2 regions of the Paenibacillus sp. FSL R5-0749 genome follow, and region 1 is predicted to be linked to the other one. Evidence: riboswitches for the same ligand, from Rfam matches in the RefSeq annotation. Region 1 holds a riboswitch; the other holds the start of a gene.

What was found. A riboswitch is a leader RNA that binds a small molecule or an ion and turns the genes downstream of it on or off. The one in region 1 is predicted to bind cobalamin.
Region 2: it holds a riboswitch for cobalamin, as region 1 does, so the genes downstream of both, nikB (nickel ABC transporter permease) here and cobJ (precorrin-3B C(17)-methyltransferase) in region 1, are expected to answer to the same signal.

Annotation. Positions count from the first base shown of each region.
Region 1 covers NZ_CP152005.1:6,221,604-6,237,801, reverse strand. Annotated here, with positions in the region: gene MKY85_RS27820 (BlaI/MecI/CopY family transcriptional regulator) at 1-128, shown strand, start outside; gene MKY85_RS27815 (M56 family metallopeptidase) at 130-990, shown strand; gene MKY85_RS27810 (DoxX family protein) at 1,050-1,463, shown strand; gene MKY85_RS27805 (pirin family protein) at 1,664-2,365, shown strand; gene MKY85_RS27800 (hypothetical protein) at 2,410-2,745, shown strand; gene MKY85_RS27795 (spore germination protein) at 2,923-4,518, shown strand; gene MKY85_RS27790 (Ger(x)C family spore germination protein) at 4,523-5,722, shown strand; gene MKY85_RS27785 (hypothetical protein) at 5,715-5,936, shown strand; gene MKY85_RS27780 (endospore germination permease) at 5,991-7,193, shown strand; gene MKY85_RS27775 (uroporphyrinogen-III synthase) at 7,324-8,160, shown strand; cobalamin riboswitch at 8,360-8,550, shown strand; gene cobJ (precorrin-3B C(17)-methyltransferase) at 8,953-10,878, shown strand; gene MKY85_RS27765 (sirohydrochlorin chelatase) at 11,173-12,462, shown strand; gene cobK (precorrin-6A reductase) at 12,459-13,229, shown strand; gene MKY85_RS27755 (precorrin-8X methylmutase) at 13,301-13,948, shown strand; gene MKY85_RS27750 (cobalt-precorrin-5B (C(1))-methyltransferase) at 14,858-15,994, shown strand; gene cbiE (precorrin-6y C5,15-methyltransferase (decarboxylating) subunit CbiE) at 15,957-16,198, shown strand, end outside.
Region 2 covers NZ_CP152005.1:276,163-292,360, forward strand. Annotated here, with positions in the region: gene kdpA (potassium-transporting ATPase subunit KdpA) at 1-1,388, shown strand, start outside; gene kdpB (potassium-transporting ATPase subunit KdpB) at 1,597-3,597, shown strand; gene kdpC (potassium-transporting ATPase subunit KdpC) at 3,697-4,257, shown strand; gene MKY85_RS01275 (histidine kinase) at 4,352-6,691, shown strand; gene MKY85_RS01280 (ATP-binding protein) at 6,696-8,291, shown strand; gene MKY85_RS01285 (response regulator) at 8,293-8,994, shown strand; gene MKY85_RS01290 (alpha-glucosidase/alpha-galactosidase) at 9,110-10,411, opposite strand; gene MKY85_RS01295 (AraC family ligand binding domain-containing protein) at 10,616-11,443, shown strand; cobalamin riboswitch at 11,521-11,714, shown strand; gene nikB (nickel ABC transporter permease) at 11,881-12,819, shown strand; gene nikC (nickel transporter permease) at 12,820-13,653, shown strand; gene MKY85_RS01310 (ABC transporter substrate-binding protein) at 13,668-15,260, shown strand; gene MKY85_RS01315 (ABC transporter ATP-binding protein) at 15,260-16,057, shown strand; gene MKY85_RS01320 (dipeptide/oligopeptide/nickel ABC transporter ATP-binding protein) at 16,047-16,198, shown strand, end outside.

The DNA.
Region 1 (16,198 bases):
ATGAGTTGGTGGATGAATTCGGAGCATTGGCATTGAATCATATGCTGGATGCACTGGACGAAGCAGATGAAGGTCTGATTGAACGCCTGGAACAGAAGATCAAGCAATGGAAAAAGGATAGCGATTAAGATGTGGAAGACCCGCTCGAAACTTTTGTTTACCGTCGGGTTTGGCATTCCGCTACTCGTGTTCATGCAGATGTTCATGTACGCGATGTACAAAATCTTTGGCTGGGATATCCCGTTTAATCTGCTCTGGCTCTGCAATCATTGGATGAGTCGACTGGGTTGGTTATCCGTTGGACATTTCCTGCTGGCACTGGTCTTGCTGACCTTTGCAGGAACAAGCTGGTTGCTAACGGTACGTATGATGAAAACACGGGCAGCAATCCACAAGCTCCGCTCCATGGAGATTCGGGCGTTATCCCGTGAGTTGGAGTCCACATATCATGACCTAGGACAGCCAAGTTTCATTGTGGTGGACAAGCGTTCACCCGTCGCATTTACCATTGGTTTATGGAGACCCTATATTGTACTTTCCACTGGGCTACTGGACATGCTTGATGCGGAAGAGGAAGTAGCGGTTGTCTATCATGAAGTACACCATCTGTGGCACCGTGATCCTCTGAAGACGACGTTACTGTCGGTATTTGCAATCATGATGCCGTATATTCCTGTTTTAAAGCACACTTCAAAGCAATACCATATCGTTAGAGAAATTCTCGCAGACAATGAGGCCATTGAGCGTACAGGAAATGTGGCAGGCATTGGCAGTGCACTGCTCAAGCTGCTCCGTGCTTGTCCTGAACCTTGGGGGGCCAAAGAACTGACCGTTCAATCCTCATTTGCGGATACGTCGGTGAATGTCCGAATTTCACGTCTGCTTAACCCGGAACAGGATGTGACACTGAGATTGCCACGTTATGCTGTTCTGATGTCGGTTACTGTTTTCCTATTGCTGTCTGTCTTGTTTGTCTGGTCCATCGGATAGATTAATTTGGCTAAATGTGAGGTCAAATATTTCGAATATAACGAGGAAGGAAGATGAACATGAATAATAAAAGTGTAGAGATTGGACTGCTTTTCTCCAGGATTATGATCGGGTTGATCTTTGTATTGCACGGTTGGAGTAAATTCGAAGGTGGAATTAGCGGTACGGTAGGATTTTTCGAAAGTATTGGTATTCCCGGATTTCTTGCCTCCGTTGTAGCAATCATTGAGTTGGTAGGTGGTGCAGCGATGATTCTGGGTCTTGGAACACGTGTGTTTGCTGCCCTATTTGTTATCGTTATGGGTGGCGTTCTGCTTACAGCCAAAGTGGGTCAGCCATTCATGAGTGGTACCGAGTTCGATTACCTGTTGTTGGCGGGTTCCCTGACACTGCTCTTCACAGGAAGCCGCTTCCTGGCTGTGGATTATCTTTTCTCCAGACAGGGTAACGCTCGTCAGAATGTGAGTGCTTGAGCGGCTAACGATTGTTAAATAAATAATGAAGTGCAGGATTAGTCCTGTAACGAGGTTCTTTATTGGCCAGGCCGGTTCGGAAATTGTATTTGCGAACCGGGCTGATCGGTAGAGAACTTTTTTAGTTTGGACGACATGCCTGTGGTTTGTTACAATGAGAATAAGTATGCTACTAATAAAAAATAAGGAGGATGCATTTTATGATTAACGTCATTCCATCCGATGCCCGCTCCAGCTTTGATCGAGGCTGGCTCCGTGGCAGTCACAGCTTTTCTTTCGGAGAATATCAAGACCCGGAAAATATGGCATTTGGACCGATGCGGGTAGCGAACGATGATGTAATTGCACCTGGTCGCGGCTTTGGAGCTCACCCACATAGTGATATGGAGATTGTGTCCATTGTACTCAGAGGCAAGCTACGACATGAAGATAATCTGGGCAATGTCGCCGTTACAGGTTTTGGCGGTATTCAGCGAATGTCAGCAGGCAGTGGCATGATTCATACCGAGCATAATGCATCCGATACCGAAGAAGTACGTCTGCTTCAGCTCTGGTTCATGCCGCATACGAAAGGGTTGCAACCTTCATATGAGACCACATCTTTTGATCCAGCGGCACTGGCAGGAGCACTCGTGCCGATTGTATCCCCGGATGGAGGACCAAGAGTCGCGACTATTCATCAGGATATGACGATCTATCTTGGCCGATTGGCCAAAGACGAGACGTTAACCTTCAACCAGGATTCGGGCCGTCGGATGTACCTTTTCTCCATCGAAGGCAAGCTGGGATTGGATGGAGAGTACCTGTTGAACGAAGGCGATACAGCTCGTGTGGAACAGCGAAATTCAATAGAATTGCAAGGAAACGAAGATACGTTCTATATGATTATTGATTTGCCGTAGATGGCTGATGAAATGAACTCCAAGATGAAGGAGGATATATACGTATGGCGCAACAGGAATGGTTTATGGTCAAACATGCGGTAACCGGGCGAGGACTGGCGAATAGCAAAACAGATTCACTGTCCTATCGATTCCAACAGGAGGGTACAGGCTTCTTATTTACCGTGACGGGTCTGGACGAGCAGATTGTGGAACAGATTATGGAGCTTAGACAGGAACTGAACGTATTTCGTTTCGTGCAGCGCAAGGAGCAACCCCTTTTGAAGCACTGGTACTACGTAGAAGGTGAGCGAGTTGTGTACGACAGGGAGAGCCACACACTAAGCATCTATGCGAAGTCGGAGATTCGTTATGTGCCTGAAGATTATTTTGCGGATTAACTTTAAAATAGCTTGATTAGGATCTGGAATAGATAAGAAGGTCTCTGTTAAATACAGAGGCCTTTTTGCTGTCCGGATAGAGAAAATTCTTCGTAATTTTGCAAAAAAGACCACATAATTCACGACTGTCTGGCACAAGCTACCTTGTATAAAAAAACAAGAACGGAGGGGCGGCATATGGCGGACAAAACATCTGGGAAAGACAAGTCCCGACAACCGGGACGAGCTTCAGAAGAGAAAAAACATATCCCTTTGGGACTGCCATCCCCGCCTTTTCTACGGCAGCCGATTAGTGCAGTACATGAAACTCAGATTCAAGCGGTAAAGGAGATCTTCTCCGATTGCTCGGATGTGGTTTTTCGCAATGTCATGATTACACCGGAAGTGAAAGGGCTTCTGGTCTATATTGAAGGCATTGTTAACTCGGCTGATATCCAGGAGCATATGCTGCGTCCAATTATTCGAGGGCTGGTGCAGCAGCGCACAGATGAGCCCGATGTTCCACTGGATGATACAACCGTTGAGCTGACGCAGGTGAAACGGGTCGAAACTTGGGCTGCTGCGGCAGAAGGTGTGCTGGCATCCTCTGCCCTTCTGGTGGTCGGTGGAAGTCGCGAAGCCTGGATGTTCAATGTCAAAGGTGGCGTCAGACGTGGTGTGGAGGAACCGCAGACAGAATCCGTGATTCGGGGACCGCGGGAGGGGTTTACCGAAACACTGCGCGTGAATACGGCTTTGCTGCGCTTCAAGCTGAAAACACCTTCTCTCAAGATGGTAAGCATGACTCTTGGCACAGAAACCAAGACCGATATTGTGCTGACCTATCTGGAAGGTATTGCTGATCCAAAAACGATTCAAGATGTCAAGAAACGTCTGGAAAAAATCAATATTGATGGCATCCTGGAAACGGGTTATATCGAGGAATTGATTGAAGATCATCCGTATTCGCCTTTCCCGCAGATGCACTACTCGGAGCGGCCGGATACCGTTGCAGGTAATCTGTTGGAAGGACGCTTTGCCATTCTGGTAGATGGAACCCCATTCGCGCTGATTGCTCCAGTCACGATGTGGCAGATGCTGCAAGCCAGTGAGGATTATTACGAGCGATTCTTCATCAGTAATCTGGTGCGGTGGATTCGCTTCTTGTTCGTAGCCATCGCTCTGTTCCTGCCAGCCTTGTATATCTCTATTACAACATTTCATCAGGATATGCTGCCAACCACGCTGATTCTGAGTATCGCAGGTGCCCGGGAAGCCATTCCTTTTCCGGCTTTGGTTGAAGCCCTCATCATGGAGCTGTCATTTGAAGCTCTTCGGGAAGCCGGGGTCAGGTTACCCAAAACAGTAGGGCAAGCCGTCAGTATTCTCGGCGCACTTGTGATCGGACAGGCCGCAGTACAGGCCGGGATAGTGTCCGCACCGATGGTTATTATCGTATCCATGACAGGTATAGCTTCCTTTACGATTCCGCGGTTTAACTTCGCGATCACCGTGCGCCTATTGCGATTTCCGATCATGTTGCTGGCGGGTATGCTCGGATTGTATGGCATCGTCATTGGCTTGGTTCTGATCTCGGTGCATCTGACACAGATGACTTCGTTTGGTGTACCTTATCTGTCAGGTCTTAGCCCGTATAGTAAAACAGATACCAAAGATATTCTTATTCGTGTGCCATGGTGGAAAATGATCAATCGTCCTTCTACGGTTCATCGGGATCAGAAACGGATGAAAGAGAAGATCAATGGTTCGCCTGAAGCTGAGGAAGGATGGTGAACACATGTTTCTTATTCGTAAATTCCGCACTGTGTTGATGTTACTGCTATGTACCATTTTCATAGCAGGCTGTTGGGATCGTAAGGAAATTAATGATATTGCCTTTGTGATTGGCATAGCTGTTGATAAGGAGCAGGACAATTACAGATCCAGTCTCCAGATTGCTCTGCCTGGACAATCCGGTTCTACCGGGAGTTCTGGAGGTGGCGGGGGGACAAGCGGGGATAAATCGTGGTTCATGTTGTCCAATACCGCGAAGACACTGAGGGGGACTACACTTGAAGGCCAAAAATCACTCTCACGAACGATTTATTATGCACACCGCCGTACCATGCTTATTGGAGAGGATCTTGCAAGGGATGGCGTAGCTCCAATGCTTGATTTGTTTACGCGCTACCCGCTCAACCGATTCTCTGCATTACCAGTTGTGACGAAAGGCGCGGCATATAAAGTCATGGATACGGATGCACCCATAGAGAAGTTTCCATCTGAGATGGTGAGAGAGTTGTGCTTTCTAAATATGCGAAACCCACGTTCCCTTAAAACATTCACTGATGCGATCCTCAGTGACGGAGTAGATCCATTCCTGCCAGTTGCTTCAAAAGTCGACAATGTTCCGAAGAATTGGAAGGATGCCAAAACAAATATCAAGCTGGATGGATTGGCCATTTTTAAAAAAGACAAGTTGGTAGGCATGATTGACAAAGCTCCCGCCGATGCCTTGATTCTCGCTATGGGAGAAGCCAATGCGCCTGAAATTATGGTCAAGGCTCCGCGCGGAGAAGGAGATATATTCATCAAGCTGAACGAGAACAATTCTTCACTGCACCCCAGTGTCAAGGATGGCAAGGTTAGTGTAACCGTTCAATTGTACGCCAAAGGCGTGGTAGTAGATAACGAATCAAATTACGGTGATCTGCGTGAAAAAGAGATTTTGAAATTAAATGATGCGATCCACCAAAAAATAAAAGAGGATATCGTTGAAGGAGTTCGGTTAATACAGCAAAAATATCATGCCGATATTCTCGGGATTGGTCGGTCGATCCATCAACACATGCCTAAAGAGTGGGACAAAATGAAGGATCGATGGGATGATATCTATCCTGATGTTGAGGTAAACGTTATCCCTCATGTCATCATTGAAAATGTGGGGATAGTTAACAAGCCGATTGGTGTCATGGAGGAGGATATTGTACATGATTAAACCACTATTGTTCACCTATCTGGGGATGGTCATCATTGTCATTGTCATGGACTTCAGACACCTGAAGCAGGCCGCAGCCATTAATCGCTGGTTATCCTACGGTCTGATTGTAATAGGAACTGGCCTTTGGCTCTATGTAACCCATTTAAGCAAAACCTTTTTTGTGGCGGTATGGATTAGCCATATCATCCAGCGCTTTTTACCGTTACCGTAGATGGGGACTGGGGTGGTGCGAAGTACAGATTGAATGATGGAAAGGAGGTATGGTATGAATCAAAGTGTAACTTCTCGACAGATTGTACTACTTGTGCTGCTTCTCAGTATTACGGGCACGTTGATTCAACCCCATGCGCAGGCTATTTATTATGCGGAACAGCACGCTTATCTCTCGTATGTGCCAGTTGTTCTCGTGATGGTTATATCCATGTGGATGGTAAGCCGAATCCAGCGAAGGTTTCCGAATCAGGATCTATTTGAGGCCCTTGCTGACAGGTTCCCCTTTATGGGAAGGCTCGCAGGTGTAATGTACGTTTTGTTTTTTTTCTTCATATTCGCAAGAGATATCCGATTAATTGGCGATTATGTAAGTATAACTTTATTAGAGACGACACCGATTTCCATCGTTGTATTGTCACTTATGATTATGGCGGTATTTATCGTCCGAGGTGGGCTTGGTTCGTTGATCGGAATGTCGGAACTCTATGTTACCCTGTTCCTGTTGAACTCTATCATTGTGCCTTTCATGCTTATCCAGCAGATCAATATGGACAATCTGATGCCCTATTTTCATGTCGATACGGCAGGTGTAGGCAAAGGGAGTTGGTACATATTTTCTTTTTATGGCGAGATGATCGCCTTACCTTTTGTCGTCAAAGGCAGTGACTTTCGCTTCAAACCTGTGCTATGGGGCATTATCATCTCGGGATTGCTGATGATGCTGATTCTAGTGGAAACCATCACGTCGATAGGTGTACCTATTGCGTCCAGGCTGGTATACCCTTCTTATGAGCTGGCAAGGCAGTTGCAAATAAGTGATTTCCTGGATCGGTTTGATCTGGCGCTGGCAGCGGCGACCCTGCCTACCATGATCACCAAAATTGCATTTGATCTGTACTTTGTCTGTTGGGGACTGAAGCGAATGATTCCGAAAGTTTCCGGAAAGGTCATGACTGGTCCAGTGGCACTGTTAGGCTTTGTTTGTGCATTCTGGTTTTTCAGAAACGCCATTCAGTTGTATCGTTTTACCCGGGAATGGACATGGATTGCAATTGTTTTTGAAGTACTGTTCCCGCTTGTGCTGTTTCTTTTCCTTCGTCCTCGCAAAAAGGATAAAAAAGAATCTGCCCACCAGAAATCGGGAGAGCAGTCCAAGAAAGAGAAGCTTGAACAGGGACAAGAATCCACTGATTCGGAGAAGAACGGGGAGAAAAGAAGGCAGGATCGTCATGGGGGAGAACTCCAACCTTCCTGATACATTCCATCAAAAATCCTTATAGATGAACGGGCAAAAATAGGGTAAGCACAGTTTCGCTTCACAGAAGTACCCTGTATACTGTAGTCAGACTGATGAACATTCGGCTGGACTAACGGGGGGAACATGAATGGCTCAACATTTGGCAGGTGTGCGTGTAGCATTGACAGGACCACGAAAATCGAAAGAAATGTCCATACTGGTTGAAAAAATGGGGGGAATTCCGCTTGTGCGACCGGCACAGGGGACGGTATTCCTGGATGATCGGAATATCAGGGATGGGCTGGTATCCTGGATCTCAGACCCGCCAGACTGGGCGGTGTTAACGACGGGTATGGGATTGGATGCATTGTTTGAAATGGCTGAGGATATGGAAATTGCGGGACAGTTTTTGGATGTATTATCGGAATCCTCCATTGCAGCGAGGGGATACAAGACGGTGAATGCGCTCAAAAAGCGCAGATTAACGCCCCTGGTACGGGATGATGACGGTAGCACGGACGGGCTCATTCGAGAATTCACCCCGCATGATCTCGCAGGGAAAAAGGTCATATTACAGCTTCATGGGGAGACAGCTCCCAAACTCGTTGCATGGTTGGAAGAACAAGGTGCAATCGTCAGACAAGTGCTACCTTACCGCCATGTACCGCCGGAAGATGCAGAGCTGGAACAGCTGTTGAATGAAATTCTAAAGTTCGAGGTAGATGCTGTTGCGTTCACAAGTGGACCCCAGGTCAGATTTCTGACGCAATATGCGGCCTCCAAGGACAAGCTTGAGCCGTTGCTTGCCGCTTTCAGACAAGGCGTAATTCCTGCATCCGTAGGTAAAGTTACAGCAAACTCCATGCGTGAAGAAGGCATTGAGGCGCTGGTCATTCCGGAGGAAGAGAAGATGGGTGCACTCATCGTTGAACTTGGACGTTACTTTTCCGCAGGGCGTGCAGACAAGGTTGGCGGTCAGCAATAAAGGTTGAGTCGTTAACAGAAACGAACTCAATGCAAGGGTTGTTGGATGGTTATAACGAATGGGATATGCATAGGTTATTCCGGGTTCTGATCCGATTTTTGGATCAGGACTTTTTTCTGTTTTGTCTGAAAATAGAAGAATGGATAAGTATCATAAGCATGGACATTATTTCCTGCACGGTGTTATTATGAAAACAATATTGAATGAAAACAAGCAAGGTGCTCTTGCGTGCAGCAAGAGGTAACAGGGAATCGGGTGAAAGTCCCGAGCGGTCCCGCCACTGTAATGGTGAAGCCCTTTTTGATCCAAGTCACTCGGAAAGCCGGGGAAGACAGAAAAGGAAGCTGATGATCCAAAGCCAGGAGACCTACCTTGCATGTGTCACCAAACCCTTCGCGGAAAGGAGTGGTGTACGAAGAATCAGGAATTGGGCGAACAATCGGTTCGCCCGGCTGGCCCCTCCAGGCCACATAGTCACAGGACTACCCTTCGGGAGTCTGGGGCTGTGTTCTTGAGTGTACGTACATGCGTATCCCATCCGTTACAAGGATGGGATTTTTTTGTTTTTTTAGATAAATGCACATCCTTGCGATACCTACCCTGTGTCGGGAAATTGCAGGTAGAGGAATAGATTAGTTGGATCATAACGGTTGATGTAAGAGCCTTGTTCGATAGTCTGAGTAAACAGAGCTGACGAGTTGAACATGCAGTACAGCGGGGGAGAAGGTCGGCATAGCCGCCCTTCTTCACTGTTTAGATCAGTACGACAAGTGTGATGAAGGAGGAGAAATCATGCAAGATCAAGGCAAGCTGCTGATTATCGGGTTCGGCCCGGGAGCAATGGAACATATCACCAAGCGGGCACTCGAAGCACTTCAGGAGAGTGAGGTAATTATCGGATACAACACGTATGTGGATCTTATTCGCCCTCTGTTGAACGGGCAAGCGATTGTACGTACAGGCATGACGGAGGAAGTAAGCCGTGCACAAGAAGCGGTTCGACAGGCGGAGATGGGCAAAATTGTTGCCGTAATTTCCAGCGGTGACGCAGGTGTGTATGGTATGGCTGGACTGGTGTACGAGGTGCTGATGGAGCAAGGTTGGAAGCCGGATACGGGTGTTGCCGTCGAGGTTATTCCGGGCGTATCGGCCATTCAGTCCTGTGCATCACTGCTGGGTGCCCCTGTCATGCATGATGCATGTACGATCAGCCTTAGTGATCACCTTACGCCGTGGGAGACCATTATTCGCCGGGTTGAAGCCGCAGCTTCTGCTGATTTTGTCATTGCCCTGTACAATCCACGCAGTGGACGGCGCACACGCCAGATCGTGGAGACACAGGAAATGATCCTGCGTTATCGTGACCCACAGACCCCCGTAGGTCTGGTGAAAAGTGCATACCGTGAGCGTCAGGACGTTGTCATGACCACACTGGAGGATATGCTGAATCATGATATCGGCATGCTGACGACCGTGATTATCGGCAACTCTTCGACCATGATGTACGAAGGACTCATGGTCACCCCCCGCGGGTATCAGCGGAAATATACGCTGAACACCGCGGAACAGTCGCTCAGACCTCATGAGCGACTACGCACGGAAGCCGAGCCATGGTCGCTCGGCGCAAGGGAAGCCCGCGCTGCCGCCTCCGGCGAGGCAGCGGGCGAGAGCGCGGCCAGCGCTGCATCGGCCGCGCAGCCACAGGCGGAGCCAGCCCTGCGCGGCGCAAGCGCCGGAGCGGGCACGGCTCCGCAAGGGCAGCCGCCCACTGGGGCAGCTGCCATTATGCCTGCGGCAAGCTCGGCGAGCGGCGCTGGCACCGCCGTGCTTGCCGGCGAGCGACCTGCGCCCGTTGCGGCAGAGGCCGCTCCGGGCCGAGTCGCAGAAGCGCCACGCGTCAGCGCAGCTGCGCTGGCCGCCGAGGCGCTGACACGGCTCGCGGCAGGCGGCGCGCTCGCGGGCGAATCGGCGAGCCGCTGGCTGAATGCAGCAGCGCCGAGCCGAGAAGCAAGTTCACCCCAGGCTGCGACCGCAACGGCGGTACGCACCGCGCCTGAGCCTGGGCGTAAGGCGCCGCTGTTCGAAGTCGGCGTGTCGCCCGGCGTGGGCAACAAAAAATTCACCGCAGCCCAGATGGCGCTGCTGGCGCAGTGTGCAAGTGAAGACGGCGAACTGGAGTACACGCCGGAGCACCAGATTATTCTGAGAGTGCCGACATTTGAACCGGACTCGCTGGTTGAAGAGCTGCGTGCAGCGAATTTTATCGTTGTACCGATTGGTGATGTCATCAAGGTGAAGGCATGTGACTTCTGCAATATGGAGAAGGACGATGCTGTCCCGATGGCTAACCATTTGCAGGCCGTGATTGGCGGACTGGGTGCACCCAAAGAAACGAGTGTGGCGCTGAATGGCTGCGGTATGGCATGTTACGGGGCAGTATTGGAGGATATCGGCATCGTGTATCGCAAAGGTGCATATGACCTGTTCCTCGGCGGCAAGAAATTTGGCCGCAATGCTCACCCTGCCCAGCCCGTAGCGGAGGGAATTCCGGGTGATCAGATCGGTGGCATTGTGGAACGTATTGTGGCGGATTACAAGGAAAAGGGCCATCCGAATGAGCGATTCCACAAGTTCTTCAAACGAGTTGGTGTAATTCAGGGCTTCCGCCATGTCGATGCACCGGTCACTGTGGAAGTAAACCCGATATGTGGTGACTAATTCCATACTTAATTCCTTACTAAATTTTTTATAAATAAGTCTTGAGTAATCATTAATTAAGTCCCTGCCTGAACGACTTCTTTCGTGGAGACATGAGGGTACAGCTTGTCAGGACCTATCTAATATTTTGCAATATTCGCTGGATTTCAGCTGACATAGATGGATTGATTTTTACGAGTAATGCAGTGAATGGATGGAATGACTGGTTTGGCGCAGTTTTAGCCGGATGAACTGGAGTGCTGAATGAATATGAAAAGTCTGATCTGCGGGTCAGACGGGGGAGGAATAACAAAGATGGATGCAATATTGTTGGTGGGACACGGGAGCCGTGATCCCGAGGGGAACCGGGAACTGAAGGAGTTTGCACATGAGGTAGCAGCGAAGGCACCTGAAAATACGTTGGTGGAGACCTGTTTTCTGGAATTAACGAGACCAAGTATTGCTGATGGTGTTACCGCTTGTGTGGACCGAGGGGCCACACGTGTCGTGTTGGTGCCGATCATTCTGTTTGCTGCCGGTCATGCCAAGATTGATATTCCTAACGCCATTGACCGCGCCAAGGCACGTTATCCGCAGGTGGAGTTCGTATATGGTCGTCCAATCGGTGTTCACGAGAAAGTTGTCCAAATCATGCAGACCCGTCTGCAAGAAGCACAACCTGTACTTGTCGCATCCCAAGGCGGCACAGCGGTAGCGGCTCCACCTGCTCCGGTGACGGATGAAGAGACTGCCGTACTGGTGCTTGGACGGGGAAGCAGTGACCCGGATGCCAACAGTGACTTTTTCAAAATGACTCGGATGTTATGGGAGAAACTGCCCTACAAGTGGACGGAAAGCAGCTTCATCGGCGTGACTCAACCCTCTTTCCCGGATGGATTGGAACGCTGTCTCTTGCTGGGCGCGAAGAAAATCATCATCATGCCTTATTTCCTGTTCACAGGTGTACTGATCAAGCGTATTGATGAAATGACCGCAGAATTTGCAGCGGCGCATCCAGGCATTCAGGTTGAGGTTGGCGGATATTTTGGCTTCCACCCGAAGCTGGTTGAACTGGTACTGGAGCGGGCCCATGAGGGGTTATACGGACGGGTAACAGCCAACTGTGATAACTGTCAATTCAGACTTGAAGCAGCCAAACACCACCACCATCATCATGATCACGACCATGGGCATGATCACGACCACGACCACGATCACCACCATGATCACGACCACGACCATCATCACGATCATGGACATGAGCACAGTCACGACCACCATCATGAGCACAATCATGCGCACAACCACGATCATTCGGACCATGATCACTCTCATCTTCATGATGAGCATGACCACCAGCATGTACATGCACACGATGACCATACACATAAACATGACCACAGTCATGATCACGCGAATACTGCTGGCGATCGTCAAACTTCACTCGATTATCATCATGATCACGATGAAGAGTTGCATCATACGCATCACGAGCACGAAGGTAATCGGAACAACCAGGGTGACGCAGAAGGAATCGTACAAGAAGCGGCTTCTCCCGATCAGTCACAGGTTGCAGTAACTTCGGAGCAGGTGAATCGTCCATGATCTTCATGTTGTGTGGTACGAGTGATGCCAGGGAACTCGCTCTACAGATCCAGCAGCAAGGTACAGACGTGCTGACTTCTGTCGTAACCGACAGTGCTGCCCATAGCCTGACAGAGGCCGGATTACCTGTTCGGACAGGCCGTTTGACCGTGGAAGCGATGGTGGAACTTGTGCGTGAAAAAGGTAGCCGTGCCATCGTGGATGCAAGTCATCCATTTGCCGAAGAAGCACATGCCAATGCGATGGAAGCAGCCAAACAGGCGGGCATTCCATACATTCGTTACGAGCGCACGGGTCTCGCGTACGATGATCATGCGTTGCTGCATGTCGTGTCTTCCTACGATGAAGCGGCACTCAAGGCCAAAGAATTGAAGGGCTCGGTCATGCTGACGACAGGTAGCAAAACGTTACAGATTTTCACCAAGCACCTGCTCGGTGATCCGGACATTCGTCTCGTTGCCCGCATGCTTCCACGTCTCGATAATATGGAGAAATGCGGTGAGCTTGGCGTTGAACAGCGCAATATTATTGCGATGCAGGGACCTTTTTCCCGTGAAATGAATGAAGCTTTGTACAAGCACTATGCGACGACGGTAATGGTTACCAAGGAGAGCGGCAAGACCGGAGCGGTGGATGAGAAAATCCAATCTGCACTGGAGCTGGGCATTCATGTCGTGTTGATTTCACGCCCTGAAGCTGAATTCGGAACGGTGTTTGATCATTTTGAAGGTGTACTGGATGAGTTGGAGCGTGTATTGGTGCAGTAGAGCACCCCAATAGTTTTAATTTGAATAATGAATTTTTGAATGACACAACGAGTAGAAGGAGTGGAATGCACATGGATTTCAAAACGGAATTTAAACCGTTGACCGTACAGCCACAGGAGATTGAGGGGAAAAGCTTTGAGATGATCACGGAGGAACTGGGTGAGCACCCTTTCACGGCTGAGCAATATCCAGTGGTACAGCGTGTCATTCACGCCTCGGCTGACTTCGAACTGGGCCGCAGCATGGTGTTCCACCCGGATGCCATTCAAGCAGGGATTGCAGCGCTTCGTGCCGGCCAATCCGTCATCGCTGACGTACAGATGATTCAGGCTGGCGTAAGCAAGGATCGCATTCGCGGTTTTGGCGGAGATGTGCATGTACATATTTCCGATCCCGATGTGATGGAGGAAGCCAAACGCTTGAACACCACTCGGGCCATCATCTCGACACGTAAAGCGAATCAATTATACGAAGGCGGAATCTACGCCATTGGTAACGCCCCAACAGCATTGCTGGAACTGATCCGTCTGGTCAAAGAAGGCGAAGCCAAACCGGGCCTGATCATCGGCATGCCGGTTGGATTCGTATCCGCAGCAGAATCCAAAGACGAGCTGCGCAAACTCGACATCCCATTTATCACCAACATCGGTCGCAAAGGCGGAAGTACCATCGTCGTGGCCGCCCTGAACGCCATCTCCCTGATGGCCGTGAAGGCGTAGTCATTTTAAGTAATTTTAAGTAACGACCACAGGTGAATAGAGGCAATCGCGACGCAAACAAACGAGCGTTACAAACTTTAACGAATTCTAGCGAACGTAATGAGCTTTAATGATCCTTAGCGAGCTTTAACGTACCACGAACCTTAAAGGACTTTAAGGAATTCTAGCAAACTTAATAAGCTCTAACGAACCTCACAGGCCTTATATTGCGGATTATCATCCGTTTCATATTCTAACGAATCTGAGTAACGCTATTCCGGTGAAACACGCCAAAAAGTGGTGAAAACAACGTCTGTTTAATGAAATAACGTCACTACGATTCGTTACAATTTTTGTTTGTGGAATTTGGCCCAAATAACGTCTTCTCGATTCGTTAGAAATGTAGATGTCATAAAAAGTTATCCACTCATACTCGCATGACTGAAAGGGATTGCACGGGTATGTTGTTCACCGTCATAAGGTGATCAATCCTCAAGTATCACCAACTAGCAAAAAGAACAGCACACGCTCAAACACAAACCAAGTAACTACATTCCATGCCAAGTCCTACGGGCATGGGATGATTAGTTACCCAAAAAAACCTCAGGGCATTGTTTAGCCCAAGAGGTGGCACTACGCTCTGTGAAAGGTGGATGCAGGAGTAGGTAGGAGCGAGGGGACGGAATCGATTCTGAAGAAGCGGAGCTCAAAGCTTTCTGCAAGAAAGCTACTTCGGAAGCATACACTCGCCTTTGTCTCCGGATTTCTCCCTTTACAAAAGGGAATCAAAGAAATCTGGAGACAACAGCGATCATAAGAACGATCCGTACCCGTAGCGGTCACCAAGCGCCAAAAGCCACCACCCACGCACACAGCATAATTTTCACCTCATTTAAACTAGCTAATTAAAGGACGGGAGGTTCAAAACCCATGAAAGGCGGCAATACACCAGATCCCGACAAACCCATGCGTTCCGGCTTCACCACAGGTGCGTGTGCCACAGCCGTTGCCAAAGGAGCGACGCAGCTCCTGTTAACGGGCCATGTCCCTGCACAGGCCGTGGTTTCATTGCCCGCGGGCTTTGACCACTCGTTCGAACTGATCGAGCAGGAACTGTCCGATGGCGTAGCAACCTGTGCCACCATCAAGGACGCCGGGGATGACCCCGATGCCACACATCGGGCGAAGATTATCGCACATGTGTCCTGGCGGGACGAGCCGGGCATGGAGCTGGATGGGGGCATCGGCGTAGGCCGAGTCACGAAGCCTGGACTGCCCGTGCCTGTAGGCGAAGCGGCAATCAATCCCGTTCCGCGCCGTATGATTACCGAAGCCGTCACCCAAGTGCTCGCCGAACACGGCACAGCCAGAGGCGTGCGGGTTGTGATCAGCGTGCCGGACGGCGAAGAGATGGCGAAGAAGACACTGAATTCCCGTCTGGGCATTTTGGGCGGCATCTCCATTTTAGGTACACGCGGCGTGGTTGTTCCATTCTCGACTTCTGCCTACAGAGCGAGTGTGGTACAAGCGATTTCCGTTGCTCAGGCATCTGAATGTGAACATATTGTGCTGACAACGGGCGGCAGTAGCGAGAAATACGCCATGAAGATGATGCCCGAACTGCCGGAGGAAGCTTTTATCCAGATGGGCGACTTTGTTGGCTTTGCGATCAAACACGGTAAACGGTTGGGCATGAAACGCATCACTCTGGTTGGGATGCCAGGCAAATTTGCCAAAGTGGCCCAAGGCGTCATGATGGTGCACTCCAAGAGTGCGCCGGTGGATTTTGGATTTCTTGCGTCCGTGGCCCGCGAGACCGGAGCCGGGGATGAACTGGCGCAAGCGATTGAGGAAGCCAACACGGCGACTCAGGTGGCAGATATGATGACCGAAGCCGGGTACTTGCCCTATTTTGAAAAGTTATGTACATACGCCTGTCGGCACTGTCTGGAACATGCCGGGGGCGGCGTAACGGTGGAAGTAGTATTGGTAACAATGAAAGGAATGGAACTGGGGAGGGCGGAAATTAGTGAACTCGAAGACAGCAACTGGAGCAAAGAATCGTAAAATCCGCATTATCGGTGTGGGTGAAGAAGGCGCGGCAGGATTAACAACGGATAGCCTGAATCTCATTCAGGAGGCAGATGTACTCGTTGGCGGAGAGCGCCAGTTAGAGTATTTCCCTGCATTTGCAGGTGAGCGGTTAGCGATTAAGAGCGGTTTAAGCGATCTCGTTGTGAAAATAAAAGCGTTGCAGGCCACACACAACGT
Region 2 (16,198 bases), 820 kb from region 1:
ACAATATGCCAGCGGCGCAGGCATTTAATACAGCCGTTTCGTTCATGACCAATACGAACTGGCAGTCTTATACGGGCGAGAACGCCCTGTCGTACCTGTCACAGATGCTGGCCGTGACATTCCCGATGTTTACGTCGGCAGCGACGGGATTCGCGGTAGCCATTGCGTTCATTCGCGGGCTGGTAGGCCGCCGGGATGAACTGGGGAACTTTTACGTCGACCTTGTACGGTCGATTACACGTATTTTTTTACCGCTGAGCTTCATCGTGGCCCTGTTCCTCGTGTTCCAGGGTGTGCCTCAGACGCTTGCGGGAGCGGTGAACGCCACCACGCTGGAAGGCGCCCAGCAGACGATTACACGTGGACTGGTCGCCTCACTGGAGTCGATCAAACACATTGGCACCAACGGTGGTGGCTGGTTTGGAACCAATGCTTCGCATCCCTTCGAGAATCCAACGGCCCTGAGCAATTTGGTGCATATCGTCTGCATGATGCTGTTGCCAACTGCGTTAGTCTACGCCTTCGGCTTGATGGTCAATAACCGGAAGCAGGGTTGGGCCTTGTTCGCAGCAATGAGTTTTCTTTTCCTTGTGATGTTGACCACGGTATTTGTCTCGGAATATCGCGGTGTACCTGCGCTGGATGCAGCGGGTCTGCAGGGCAATATGGAAGGCAAAGAGGTCAGGTTCGGCATACCCGAGTCTGCTTTATTTACGGCAGTAACGACAGCGGCTACTACAGGTTCAGTCAACAATATGCACGAATCGCTCACTCCACTTGGAGGCATGGTATCGCTGGCCCAGATGATGCTCAATAACGTGTTTGGCGGTAAAGGGGTAGGGCTAATCAACGGACTGTTGTATGTGATTCTGGCTGTGTTTATCTGTGGATTGATGGTGGGGCGTACACCGGAGTTCCTGGGCAAAAAAATCGAGGGCAAAGAAGTGAAGCTCGCATCCATCGCCTTGCTCATTCATCCTTTGATTATTCTTGCGCCAACGGCAATCGCGCTTATGCGGCCTGAAGCCATTGTGTCCATCTCGAACGGGGGCATGCATGGCCTGACCGAAGTTCTCTATGCTTTTGCCTCGGGTGCAGCCAATAATGGATCGGCCTTTGCCGGACTGAATGCCAATACAGACTTTTACAACATCGCGATTGGTATCGTTATGCTGCTGGGAAGGTACGTTTCCATGCTCGCCATGCTCGCTATTGCCGGTTCGCTTGCCACCAAACGAGTTGTACCGGTAACCACAGGTACATTGCGGACACACACACCTCTCTTTGCGGGCATTCTGGTCATGATGATTGTTGTTGTCGGCGCACTCACGTTCTTTCCGTCGCTTGCCCTTGGACCGATTGCAGAGCATCTGGCGATGATTCAATGAGGGATATGACAGAGGGATTACAGCGGAATTGGTGTAAGGACGTAACGTATGGAGGTGGCAATGCACGATGAATGCAGTCGAACGAAAGAAGGAGCAGAAGATGCAACACATGGATACAGAAATGCTTAGATCGAAGGGCAATGAGCCGGATAACAATCACGGTCATATTCAACGTGATCCCGGATCGAAACGGTCGCTAAGCAAGGATATGATACTTCAGGCTTCACGGGATGCGTTCAAGAAGCTTAATCCAGTGGTCATGATCAAAAATCCGGTCATGTTCATTGTGGAGGTTGGCACGTTCATCACGCTCTTATTGTGTATCAATCCGGATCTCTTCACCGCATCCGAGGCGGGGCGCGGGTACAACATCGCCGTGTTTTTCATTTTGCTGTTCACGCTGCTGTTTGCCAACTTCGCGGAGGCACTAGCTGAAGGTAGAGGTAAAGCCCAGGCGGATACGTTACGCAAGACGAAGTCGGACACCATGGCCAATCTGGTGCAGAAGGATGGAACCATCCGACACGTGTCTTCGACCCAGTTGAAAAAGGGTGATATGGTCCGCGTGGAAGTCGGTGAACTGATCCCGACGGACGGTGAGATTATAGAGGGCTTGGCCTCCATTGATGAATCGGCTATTACGGGAGAATCTGCCCCGGTTATCAAGGAGGCAGGTGGCGATTTCTCCTCCGTTACCGGAGGTACAAGGGTCGTATCCGATTACATTGTCATGCGTGTTCAGACCGATCCGGGGGAGTCATTCCTTGATCGGATGATCTCTCTGGTTGAAGGTGCACAGCGCCAGAAAACACCCAATGAAATTGCGCTGACAACCCTGCTCGCCGTATTAACGCTGATCTTCCTGATCGTCATACTCACAATGGTTCCGATGGCGAATTACCTGGGTATTCGACTGGATCTGGCGACCCTGATCGCACTGCTCGTCTGCCTGATCCCAACCACCATTGGTGGGTTACTGTCTGCCATTGGTATTGCCGGGATGGACCGTGTGACGCAGTTCAATGTGCTCGCCATGTCGGGTAAAGCGGTGGAAGCGGCAGGGGATATCGATACGTTGATTCTGGACAAAACAGGAACGATCACCTACGGCAACCGCATGGCATCTGAGTTTATTCCCGTTCAGGGCATTACTTCGTCAGAGATGACGCAAGCTGCTTTACAGGCCTCTGTGCGAGATGAGACCCCGGAAGGGCGTTCTGTTGTAGAACTGGCAGGCAGACAAGGCCAGAGCTGGCCGGAGACGGAGTATGCACACGCGGAAAATGTGGAATTTACGGCAGAGACCCGGATGTCCGGTCTTAATCTGAGTAGCGGAATGAAGATACGCAAAGGCGCGGTAGATGCGATCAAAAGATATATCGCTTCCGAAGGAGGCCGTATACCGGGGGATCTGGATGAGATCGCAAATCGAATTGCAAAGGCCGGAGGTACGCCGCTTGCTGTAGCCATCGATGATCGCATCTATGGTGTGATCTATCTGAAAGACACTGTGAAGCCAGGGCTGAAAGAGAAGTTCGCTGAGATGCGCGCCATGGGCATCAAGACCATTATGTGTACAGGCGACAATCCGTTAACCGCAGCGACCATCGCCCTGGAAGCGGGTGTGGATGATTTTATTGCCGAAGCAAAGCCCGAGGATAAGATTACGGCGATCAAAAAAGAGCAGCAGGAAGGCAAACTCGTCGCCATGACCGGCGACGGTACGAACGATGCTCCTGCTCTGGCGCAGGCCGATGTGGGCCTGGCGATGAATTCGGGCACCATGGCGGCCAAGGAAGCGGCTAACATGATTGACCTGGATTCCGACCCGACCAAGCTATTGTCGGTCGTCTCCATTGGCAAGCAGCTGCTGATTACACGCGGTGCACTTACAACCTTTTCGATATCCAATGATATCGCGAAATATTTTGCCATCATCCCAGCCATGTTTATTCTCGCCATGCCGCAGCTTCAGGCGTTAAATATTATGAATCTGGCTTCACCGCAGTCCGCAATCCTGTCGGCGCTCATCTTCAACGCCATTATCATTCCGCTACTCATTCCTATCGCAATGAAAGGGGTCAAGTATCGGGCGATGTCAGCCGAGAGACTGCTTGGGCGCAATGTGTTCATCTATGGTGTAGGTGGTGTAATTGTCCCTTTTATCGGCATTAAGCTGATTGATATGGTTCTTTCGGGGATTCTTTGAGCAGACGATGTGATCTTGAAACCCTGAACTAAAGAGTGATACACCGCAACGCTTATCAACATTATTCTTTTATCCTAATGAATTCAGGAAGTGATCTGTATGAACATGTTCTTACCCGCCGTACGGCTATCCGTCGTGCTGATGCTGATCTGCGGTCTAATCTACCCGCTTGTAACCACTGGCGTAGCCCAACTTCTCTTCCCTGCGCAGGCGAATGGCAGTCTGATTACGCAAAATGAGAAAATTATTGGCTCGTCACTGCTGGCGCAGGAAATTCAATCACCGGGGCTGTTCCAGCCCCGGGCATCAAGTGCCGGTTATGACCCAACGGCTTCAGCCGGTTCGAATCGCGCTGTAGCTTCAGAGGAGTATATTAGCGAGATGAAGGAAAAGATGGCTAAGCTTCAGCAGGAAAACCCCGGATTAAAGCAAATTCCTGCTGACCTCGTGACGGGTTCAGGCTCTGGACTTGATCCGGATCTCTCTCCCGAAGCCGCTGAGGCACAGATCCCGCGTATTAGCGAAGCTACTGGGCTTAGTGAACAGCAGCTTGTACAACTTGTACATGAGTATACGGAAGGCCGTCAGATGGGTATATTTGGGGAACCTCGTGTGAATGTAACGGCTCTGAATCTGGCGCTGACAGCCGAACTGAACTAACGAGTTAACATATTAGCCTGCTCACGACATATCGTGAGGGGCTTTCTCCGTTTTTTTTTTAATCCTATTATAAAGGGAAGGGGAAGAGAGACGGATGGAAGACAGCTTCAAGCGCAAGTCACCGGAAGAGATGCTGAAGATGATTAAGAAGCTGCAGCAGGGTACGCTCAAAATCTACATCGGACCCGTCAGTGGATCGGGCAAAACGTATCACATGTTACGTGAAGGAAATACGTTGCGCGAGCAGGGCATTGATGTGGTCATCTGTGCCGTATCAACGATGCGCAGACCGGAAACGGTAGAGCAGCTTGGCGCACTCGAACGAATTCCAAGCATTCACTGGTTGCGCCAGAGTGATGATGCAGAGATGAAGGATCTGAACCTGGATGCACTGTTGGTGCGTAATCCTGAGGTTGTGCTGGTAGATGGTTTGGCACATCACAACCGGGAAGGCGCCCGGCATGCTACCCGGCTGGAGGACATTCAGTTTTTGCTCCGACACAATATCAGTGTCATGACAACGGTGAATGTGTATGAGCTGGAAGGGTATACCGAGCTGGCACGGCAGCTCACAGGTATCGCAGCAGAACATACCGTACCCGCGGATACACTGGAACTTGCGGATGAGGTCAAGCTGATTGACGTCACGCCGGAAACCATACTGAGCCGTTTGGCAGAAGGTCATTTGAAGGGGCATGAGGGAGAAGCTGTATTTCGCCAAGGCAATCTGGGTATTCTGCGCGAACTGGCCCTGAGACTGGTTGCAGAAGGGGTGAATGAATCCCTGCGTGAGCATCGGGAGGAGATGGGAATTACCGTCACAACAGGCATTCTGGAACGTATTCTGGTGTCCACGCAATATCATTGGAACGGCTCCATCTATATCCGGCGTGGGCAACAGATTGCCAAACGGCTGAATGGTGATCTGTCCGCGGTGGTTTTTCGGAATATGAAGCAGCCATTAACCAAGGAGGCAATCGTATTTCGGCGCAATATGATCAAGCTGGTGGAGAAGTTTGGCGGCCATATGGAGGAGTTGTCTATATTACACCGTCGCAACATCCCATCTACGCTGGCGCGTTACGCAATGGAGCACCAGATTACCCGGATTGTGATGGGACATTCCCGGCATACGCGCTGGCAGGAATTGTGGCAAGGGTCCGTTGTTAACTCACTGCTACGCAGATTACGTGGTGTGGATCTGTTTCTGGTTGCTGATCGAGCGGCCCGCGAGGGTGAACGTGTGGTCCCGGCCAAAGTAAACGAAGTGGAGTCACTGACATATCGCAGACTAAGTGAGCAGGAAATGAAGGAACAGATTGGCCAGATTCAGCGCGGCACATTCAAAATATATATTGGAGCCGCACCAGGTGTAGGCAAAACCTACATGATGCTGCGGGAAGGCAATGATTTGCTCCGAAAGGGCATCGATGTGCAGATCGGCTTGCTGGAGACACATGGACGGGCAGAAACCGTGGAGCAGATGGGCAACCTGTCTGTGATCCCTCGCACGAAGCGCGTTTATCAGGAAACTCGTCTGGAAGAGATGGACACAGAGGCCATTCTGCATCTTTGCCCAGAAGTGGTGCTTGTGGATGAACTGGCACATACGAATATACCCGGGAGTGTCCGGCAAAAGCGTTATGAAGATGTCCTGCTCCTGCTGAATGCAGGCATCTCGGTGATTACCACAATGAACGTACAGCATCTCGAAAGTCTAAATGATGCCGTTGAACATATTACAGGTGTTCGTGTCCGCGAGACCGTACCCGATCGGATCATTCAGATGGCGGATGAGGTGCAGCTGATTGATGTGGCGCCCCAGGCCTTGCGGCAGCGCATGAGGGAGGGTAAAATCTATGCAACTGCCAAGGTCGAGCAAGCCCTTGTGAATTTCTTCAAAATCGGTAATTTGATTGCCTTGCGGGAACTTGCCCTGCGGGAACTCGCGGACGATGTCGATGAACGGCTTGAAACACAGCAAGCTAAAATTGCACTTCGAGGACCTTGGCGCAGACAGGAAGCGGTCTTTGTATGTGTAAGCAGTGATCATCATGCCGAGCGGCTGATCCGGCGCGGATTCCGCATGGCTTTCCGTCTAAAAGCCATCTGGCATGTACATCATATCCACATCGGTGAGTCCATGAGTGACGAAGTGAAGTGCCATCTGGAAGTATTGGAACAGCTGACGATTCGGCTTGGTGGTCAATTTCATATTCATCATAGTCCGAGGCTGCGGAATGTACCTGAAATTCTGGCAAGAAAGGCATCGGAGGCGAGAGCAACCCAGTTGGTGGTCGGGCAGGCAAGACGGGTGTGGTGGCTGAATGGCTACCGCGGCTCAGGTTCGGTGGTCAGCCGACTTGTACGGTTGTCGCGGCATCTGGATGTATTAATCGTTGCAGATTACGATTATGAACGGAACGGGATGTGAATAGATGTTGTCTGAACGAATAAAAAAAGAAATGCAGGCATCCCATGGAAAACGGGTTCCGGCATATGTATGGGTGACCCTTGGGGTGACGCTGCTAACTTTGCTGCTTCATGCCATTGGCATGAGTGGTGATCTGGTTAACGTAGCGCTTGTATACCTGTTTCCCGTTCTGGTGAGTGCTGTGTATTGGGGAATGGGTCCTGCTGTATATGCCGCGAGTTTTAGTGTCATTATGTTTGACTTCTTTTTTGTACCGCCATATCTGAGCTTTACGGTCGAGGATTTGAGATATCTCATCTCTTTTGTCGTGTATCTTGCGGTGGCGATCCTGACAGCAAGTCTTGCAGGTCGGTTGCGACAACAACTGGAGATGGTAAAAGCACGTGAAGCCACAACTAACTCCCTGTACGCATTGAGTCGTCAGATGACAGCCATTACCGATCTGAATACGCTACAGGTGAATATAGCAACCCAGGTTTCGCTCACCTTGGGCAAACCAGCAGCGGTGTATCTTCCCGATGGTCAGGGGGACCTACTGGTTACAAGCTCTTCTTCACCCGCATTAGAAGGGGAAATGGATAGCTGGGGGGGGGGAGAGTCGGAGATTGCCATTGCCAAATGGGTGTATCATCACGGACAGATCGCAGGTAAGGGATCATCCGCTTTACGGGAATCTCCCGGACTATATGTGCCGCTGCGTACAGAGGAGCAGATACATGGCGCGCTCGCCGTGAGCATGGACGCTGGCGAGTCTCATGAGCAGCAAGAACAGCTTCGTCTGTTGGAGGCATGCGGTGGACTGGCGGCAAGTGCCATTGCCCGAGTGAAGCTGGCGGAAGAGGCCCGATTGGCGCAGATCACTGCTGAATCAGAGCGTATACGCACAGCGCTGCTGGACTCTGTCTCTCATGAATTGCGTACGCCCCTAACTGCCATTATCGGTTCGGCTACGGGATTGTTGGAGAATGATACTCTATTTACACCCGAGGATCGGAGAGAATTAACAGGCAACATTCGGGATGGGGCCTTGCGCATGAATCGTCTTGTCACGAATTTGCTGGGTATGGTTCGGCTGGAGAGCGGCATGTTGCAACTGAACCGGAAATGGTGTGACGTGGGAGACATAATTAGCGTTGTACTGACACAAGTTCGGGAATTCAGTCCACATCGCAACATTCAAGTTGAACTGCCTGATGATCCGGCCTTCATCTACGGAGATGAAGTCTTGCTGGAGCAGGTGCTGGTCAATATCGTCAGCAACGCCATCAAATATTCGCCCGATGAGAGCCAGATTGTTATCACTGTGACGAGTAATAAGAGTCCAATTCAATTGACGATCCGGGTAGATGATCAAGGTGTCGGTATACCGGAAGCGGAAAGAATACGTATATTTGATAAGTTCTATCGCTCAGAGTCTACTCGGCATGTCACAGGAACAGGGCTTGGTCTGGCGATCTGCAAAGGCATTGTGGAAGTCCACGGAGGTACCATTGTGGCAGAGCCGAATCCGGGCGGGGGAACGAGAATGCGCATAGAACTCCCCATGGAGGCCCACGGATCGCGGTTTCCCTATTCAGAACAAGGAGAGGTTGAAGAATAACATGAATGCACCACTAGGGGCTCGCATACTGGTGATCGATGATGAGCCGCAGATTCGCAAATTGCTCAAGGTCACTCTTCAGGCACATCAATTCGAACTCCACGAGTGTGGAGAGGGTGAAGAGGGTGTTATTCAGGCAAGTATTGTACATCCGGATCTGATCATCCTTGATCTCGGTTTGCCAGGCATGTCTGGCATGGAGGTACTTCGCCGCATTCGCGAATGGTCGCAAGTGCCCATTATCGTGCTGACAGCGAAGGATCAGGAGGGAGACAAAATTGCCGCGTTGGATGGTGGTGCAGATGATTATGTGACCAAACCATTCGGGATGGGTGAGTTGGTCGCCCGTATTCGGGTGGCGCTACGTCATGTAGCCAAAACGACAGATGAGCCGATACTGCGCTTCGGATCACTCACAATTGATCTGGCCCAAAGGCAAGTCGAACTGGAGGGGACTTTGGTCAAATTAACCCCAACGGAATATGAGATGCTGAAGGTGCTCGCCTCGAATGCGGGGAAGATCATCACCCAGCGTCAGCTTTTGCAGCAAGTATGGGGAGGGCATCATCATGAGTCCGATAGCCATTATCTTCGGGTATATGTGGGACATCTGCGCAAGAAATTAAATGAAGATCCAACCAAGCCCCGGTATATTCAGACGGAGCCTGGCATTGGTTATCGCTTTTTGCTTCCTGCCGAATAAGGTTTAAGGGGGCGAGACATTTCATAATAGTGATGTGATGCACGCCTCAGTGGATGAGCGTTATTGAAGAGCAAAACACCGTCCCCTTTGGCTGCAAAGGAACGGTGCTTTTATATTATGACGTGTATTTTGGCAACCAATCGCCGTGAGCTTCAATCAGCTCATCACACATCGCTACGATGTCATCGATAGACAGCTCGGCAGCCGTGTGTGGATCAAGCATGGCCGCATGATAGATATGTTCCTTTTTGCCGGTGATTGCCGCTTCAATGGTCAGCAGTTGCGTGTTGATGTTTGTCCGGTTCAATGCCGCGAGTTGTGGAGGCAGATCCCCAATGTAGGTAGGACTGATTCCTGATCCATCGACCAGACAAGGTACTTCGACACATGCCTCACGCGGCAGGTTCGTAATCAGTCCGTTGTTCATGACGTTGCCGCCAATCTTGTACGGGTTATTCGTCTCCATGGCTTCAATAATATGCGATGCGTATTCACGGCTGCGGGTATGTTCAATATTTTCGCTGGCAAACAGCTTGGTACGCATTTCTTTCCAACCTTCAATCTGGTTCACACAGCGGCGTGGATACTCATCCAGTGGAATGTTGAAGCGTTCAATCAGCTCCGGGTAATTCCGCTTGATGAAGTAAGGGTGGTACTCGGCATTATGCTCGGACGATTCCGTTACATAATAGCCAAATCGCTGCATCAATTCATAACGAACCATGTCGTCATGCTGTTCTTTCTGTTTTTCCTTCGCCAGACGTTTAATCTCGGGGTACAGATCCTGCCCGTCTTTTGTAACTTCGAGCAGCCACGCCATGTGGTTGATCCCTGCAATTTTAGCGACAACACCTGTCTGATCGATCCCCAGTGCATCAAACAGATGTGGTACACATACCTGCACACTATGACACAAACCTACGGTTTTGATCCCGCCATGCACATTCATGACGTTGGTAAGCACGGCCATCGGGTTGGTGTAATTCAGGAACCATGCATCCGGACACACTTCCTGCATATCCCGGGCAAAATCCAGCATGACCGGAATCGTCCGCAAATTACGGAAAATTCCACCGATACCTAGGGTATCTGCAATCGTTTGACGTAGTCCGTATTTTTTCGGAATCTCAAAGTCCGTAATGGTACATGGATCATATCCACCGACCTGGATGGCGTTGATGACATATTTGGCCCCGCGCAGCGCTTCTTTGCGGTCCTGATATACGTTCACGACGCAACGACTTCCGAGTGAACGGGCCAGACTGGTCAGCAAACGCTCTGAATCGCTCAGACGTTCAGCATCGATATCGAACAATGCCAGCTCAAAATCCTGAAGTGCTTCGGTCATCATGACATCACCCAATACATTTTTGACAAAGACGGTGCTTCCCGCACCGAGAAACGTAATTTTGTTCATCTTAAATTCAGCCTCCCTGAAAAATGTTGTACCCCAACTATAGGCCGATTCGGCACATATAACTATGGCTCAACCCCTCTCAAACATGGCATAATCCCATTTTTGTTTCCGTTTTCAACTAATATTTATGTCCTTTAGCTGTTATAATTTAATTAGACATACAGATGGTGAGCCTCGGAAGGAAACAAGGAGGGAGGGCATAAAATGAGAAAAATAGAGATGAATGTGGTAGCCACGGACTGGACACAGATGGAACTTGTCTTGTTGTTCTTCGGGTGGGAGGCGTGTGAACCCGCCCATTATTGGGGACCGGGTGTACGTGATTCCTATATTGTGCATTACATCCATGAAGGACGGGGCATCGTGTACATGGGGGACCAGGAATACAAGCTTAGCGAGGGACAGGGTTTTATCATTTTCCCGGATACGCTTATTCATTATGAGGCAGATCCCAAGGAGCCCTGGACGTATTCGTGGTTCGGTTTCAAAGGTGTACAAGCCAAAGCATTCATGCAACGTGCCCAACTGAGCCCGGAGCGCCCGATATATGATGTCCATGATACGATTACGATGGAACAGTTGTATACGGAGATGGTCCAAGCTTCCACGCGACCGGAAGGTGATGTGTTGAACCAGAGTCTCTTGTACCGCTTGATGGCAGAATTAATCTCTTCTTCACCTGTGAAGGAAGAGGTCGGGCAGCTCCTTTCAAACAAAGAAACATACATCCGGCAGGCGGTGCAATTTATGGAGAACAGGTACAGTCAGCGAACCTCCATACTGGATATTGCCCAAGCCGTGGGGCTGGATCGCACATATCTATCGGGATTATTCAAAGAGCGATATGGCATGTCGCTACAGTCATTTTTTCTGGAGTACCGTATGAATCGTGCTGCCGAACTTCTTCAGAATCCAGGGCTGTCGGTCAGTGAAGTGGCCCATTCTGTCGGTTATACGGACCCATTATTGTTTTCCAAGATGTTTAAGCGTGTGACGGGCGTATCTCCGAAGGGGTCGAGAATTCGCGATTAGACGCACCTAGTGTTTCAAATTTGAAAGAAAAGTTTTGATCATTAAACGTTGTCCCGCTATACTGATACAGAAGTGTAATTGAATATGTGGAACTTGGTGCTTTGCCCGTCAGGGTGAAAGCTTAATAGGGAAGTCCGGTGTAATACCGGCGCGGTCCCGCCACTGTAACAGAGGAGTTAGGTAGCGATAATCCACTGGTTTAGACCGGGAAGGAGCTGCAAGTGACGATGATTCTGGAGCCAGGAGACCTGCCAGGTTTAACAAACACAGTAGTACCCTACGGGAGATAGGAAGGTGTTTAGAGAGCATGATTTTTTCTGAAAATCTGTTTATTTAAGGCGTCCTCATCCAGTAACACGGAGAGGGACGCCTTTTTTGCTATGGACGGAGAACATCATGGCATATACATAAAGTTTTGGGGAAGGACGTTTGAACACGTGAGCAGATATATCATTAAACGATTAATGCAACTGGTAGTCGTATTGTTCGGCATCACGTTCCTGACGTTCCTGCTAACCTACCTGTCTCCTGGAGATCCAGCCAGACTTATGCTTATGTCTACAGGGGTAACGCCATCTGATGAGCTGGTCAGGCAGGTGAGGTCGGAGCTTGGATTGGACGAGCCCTTTCTCTATCGGTACGGGACTTGGTTGGGACAGGTGATGACTGGGGACTTCGGTACATCATATAAATACAATCGTCCAGTGCTGGACGTGCTGATGGCACGGCTCCCGGCAACGCTTTGGCTAACAGGAAGCGCCATGTTTCTGGTTATACTGGTTTCCTTTCCATTGGGGATGCTGTCGGCTGTCTATCGTAACCAATGGCTTGATCACGTCATTCGTCTGTTCTCTTTTGCCGGATTATCGATGCCCAGCTTCTGGTTGGGTATGTTGCTCATGTTGGTCTTCGGCGTACAGCTGAAGCTGCTGCCGGTGATGGGCAATTCCGGATGGTACAGCCTGATTCTACCTGCATGTACACTCGCGATTCCACTTGTTGCCCAGTACAGCAGACAGATTCGTGCGATCCTGCTTGAGGAGACAAGCCAGAACTATGTGATCGGAGCCAGATCCAGAGGTGTGAAGGAATCGATCATTATTTTTCGTCATATTCTTCCCAATGCCCTGCTGCCGATCGTTACCCTTATGGGTATGACAACAGGTGCTTTGTTAGGTGGTGCAGCGATTGTGGAAAGTTTATTTGTGTGGCCGGGTGTTGGACAGATGGCTGTAGATGCGATTTTCACAAGGGATTATCCGCTGATTCAGGGATATGTCATCTGGATGGCGATCATATATGTCGCCCTGAATCTGCTGGTTGATATATGGACTCATCTTCGTGATCCCCGAATCCGACTGGATGTGGATATATAGATGAGAGCCTTCAGACTGGTATTACTGCAGAATCGCTGGTTCACCTTCCTGCTGTCTCTGACCGCCTTCTGGATTATTCTTGCCATGGTTGCACCGCTGCTTGCACCACACGACCCACTTGCAACGAACTTTGCCAAAGTGTTGCAGCCATCCAGCGCCGAGTATCCTCTTGGAACCGATCAACTGGGCCGCTGTGTATTATCTCGTCTTCTGTACGGTGCACGTACCTCGCTGCTGCTCACCTTTATGATGATTGGCATCGTGTTTGTGTTAGGTGTAACGATTGGAGTCATCGCCGGTTTCGCTCGGGGGGTGACGGATATGGTGCTCATGCGCCTGTCTGATACATTAATGGCATTTCCGGGGCTTATTTTTGCGATCGCTGTGGTGGGGATGCTTGGGCCGGGATTGTTCAATACGGTTCTGGCACTGTCGGTTGTCTGGTGGGCGAAGTATGCAAGGATGGCCAGAAGCCTGGTGATTTCCCTTCAGCAAAAGGAGTATGTCGCTGCCGCTGCTTTCAGCGGAGCACGTAAAATACAGATCATCGGCAGGACGATCCTGCCCAATATGATGTCTCCAATCATCGTCATGGCGATGATGGATGTGGGAGGCATGATGCTGTCCATCTCGGGGTTGTCCTTTCTTGGGCTTGGCGCGCAGCCACCGAACCCCGAGTGGGGGGCCATGTTAAATGAAGGCAGAAGATATCTGCAGACTGCACCATGGCTGTTGGTTTATCCAGGTCTGGCGATATTCAGCACCGTCATTATTTTTAATTTACTGGGAGACAGTCTGCGAGATGTGCTTGATCCCAAGAAAAATACTGCTTAACTGGAGGAACCAGAATGAAGAGGAATTTTCAAAAATCAATGTTGCTCACCCTCATATCCATGTTGGTTGTGTTCTTGCTTGCAGCTTGTGGCACCGCCAATAATCCATCGACCTCGTCTGGTGCAATGGAGAAGTCGGCGGGTACGGACAAGGGTTCGACAAGTACACCAACTCATTTGAATGTGGCTCTGTTCTGGCTTGGCAGCAGTCTGGACCCGGCAGAAGAATGGAATGGCTGGACGCTGACGCGTGCAGCGATTGGGGAGACACTGATCCAGTTTGACGAGAATATGAAGCTGGTCCCTAAAATTGCAGATTCTTGGGAACGAGTGGATGACATGACTTGGCACTTTCATATTCGAGAAGGTGTAACTTTTCATAACGGAAATAAGGTAACTGCCGACGCGGTGAAAAAATCGATAGAACGTTCCATCGCGTTAAATGAAAGAGGACAAGCAACTGTGCCCGTAGCCTCAATGACTGCTGAAGGACAAGATCTGACGATTAGAACGAAAGAGCCTTATGCGTCCCTGCTTGGTAATATTGCCGAGCCACTGTTTGTCATTGTGGATACGAGTGCAGATACATCCAAATTCAAGATCAAGCCTATCGCCACGGGGCCATTTATGGTGACAGGTTATACGCCGGATCAGGAGATCCAGGTGAAAAAGTATGACGGGTACTGGGGCGGTGCGGCAGATGTAGACACATTGACGTTGAAATATATTAAGGATGATAGCACACGTGCCCTTGCCCTGCAGTCTGGAGAGATTGATGTAGCCAGTAACGTGGGACGTAGCAATTTGACGTTATTCCAGGACAAGAGTCAATACACCATTGATGAAATTCCTAGCCTGCGTACCCAGTTTGTATGGTTTAACACAACCAAACCGCTACTGAGTGATCCGGAGGTTCGCCGAGCGATTTCTTATGGTGTAGACCGGGAGATGTATGCCAATACGCTGGTGGGAGGTCAGGCGGCTAAAGGTCCATTTACCTCGGCGCTGCCTTTTGGATATGACAAGATCAAAGGGTATGGTTACGAACCGGAGAAAGCCAAACAGTTGCTGGATGGGGCTGGCTACAGGGATGCAGATGGCGATGGCATTCGTGAAAAAGATGGCAAGAAGCTGTCGCTACAGCTGATTCTGAACTCCGCTTACGAGTCTGATTCGATTGTGGCTGCTGCAATGCAGTCCCAGCTTAAAGAGATTGGCGTTCAAGTGGAGATGACCTCCTATGAGGATCTAACCGATCATCAGAAGAGCGGAAATTACGACCTCGCTTTGACCAGTATTAATACAGGCATCACGGGTGACCCGCAGTATATTCTGGATTTCTACTTCATGACGGGTGCGGAATGGAATGTGGGCGGATATAGCAATCCGAAGCTGGATGAGGTAATTACTCGTCTTCATTCCGAGTTTGACGTGGAGAAAAGGTATGCCCTTGCAGCAGAGGCACAGCAGATGATTCTGGATGATGCAGCCTATATGTTTTTGACCTATACCCCGATTAATATTGTAAGTAAAAGTACCGTGCAAGGCGCGACGATGTATCCCATCGACTTCTACCTGCTGGATCGTAATATTAAGGTTGGGCAGTAATGGAGCCCTTGCTTAGTGTCAATCATCTGTCCATAACCTACAAGGGGGATTCTCTGGCTCTACGGGACCTGTCCTTCTCCATGAATAAGGGAGAGATTATCGGGATTGTAGGTGAAAGTGGTAGCGGAAAGTCGACCCTTATTCGGGCTTTGCTTGGCTTGTTACCTGAAGGTGGTCAATACACCGGGGGAGTGATCTCTTTTCAGGATAAAGTGCTATTGCGTGATTCACAGTCTGATTGGGGCGGAGTACGCGGAAAGCGGATTGCTATGGTGTTTCAGGACAGTGGTTCCTATCTTAATCCCATTCGCAGCATCGGCAGTCAGTATATTGAAGCGATTCGAACTCATTTTACCTTGTCCAAAAAAGCAGCTTATACTCTGGCTGAGAGTATGCTCGCGGACATGGGACTGGATGATCCCGAACGGATTATGCGTTCCTACCCTTCGCAGCTTAGTGGAGGCATGAAACAGCGCACAGCGATTGCCATGGCGGTTACGATGGAACCAGAGCTTCTGCTTGCGGACGAGCCGACGAGTTCGCTGGATGTGACGACACAGAATGAAGTGATGAACCGATTGAGCGAACTTCGTTCCCGTCAAGGGACAGGCATGATTATCGTAACACATAACATTGCCGTTGCAGCGCATATGGCAGACCGAATTGGTGTGATGCAGGACGGTATATTGGTTGAGATGGGAGATACTTTCCGCGTCATATCCGATCCTCAGCATGAATACACTCGCAAGCTGCTGAGTGCTGTACCTGAATTGGAGGGAAATGTTCATGGCTCATAAGGGGTTACCGATTCTGGAACTGAGAAATCTGTGCAAAACCTATGAGTTAAAGGGACACAGGGCAGTGGATGCACTGAAATCTGTTCATTTGCAGCTGTATCCCGGGGAATGTCTGGGGATTGTCGGGGAGAGTGGTAGCGG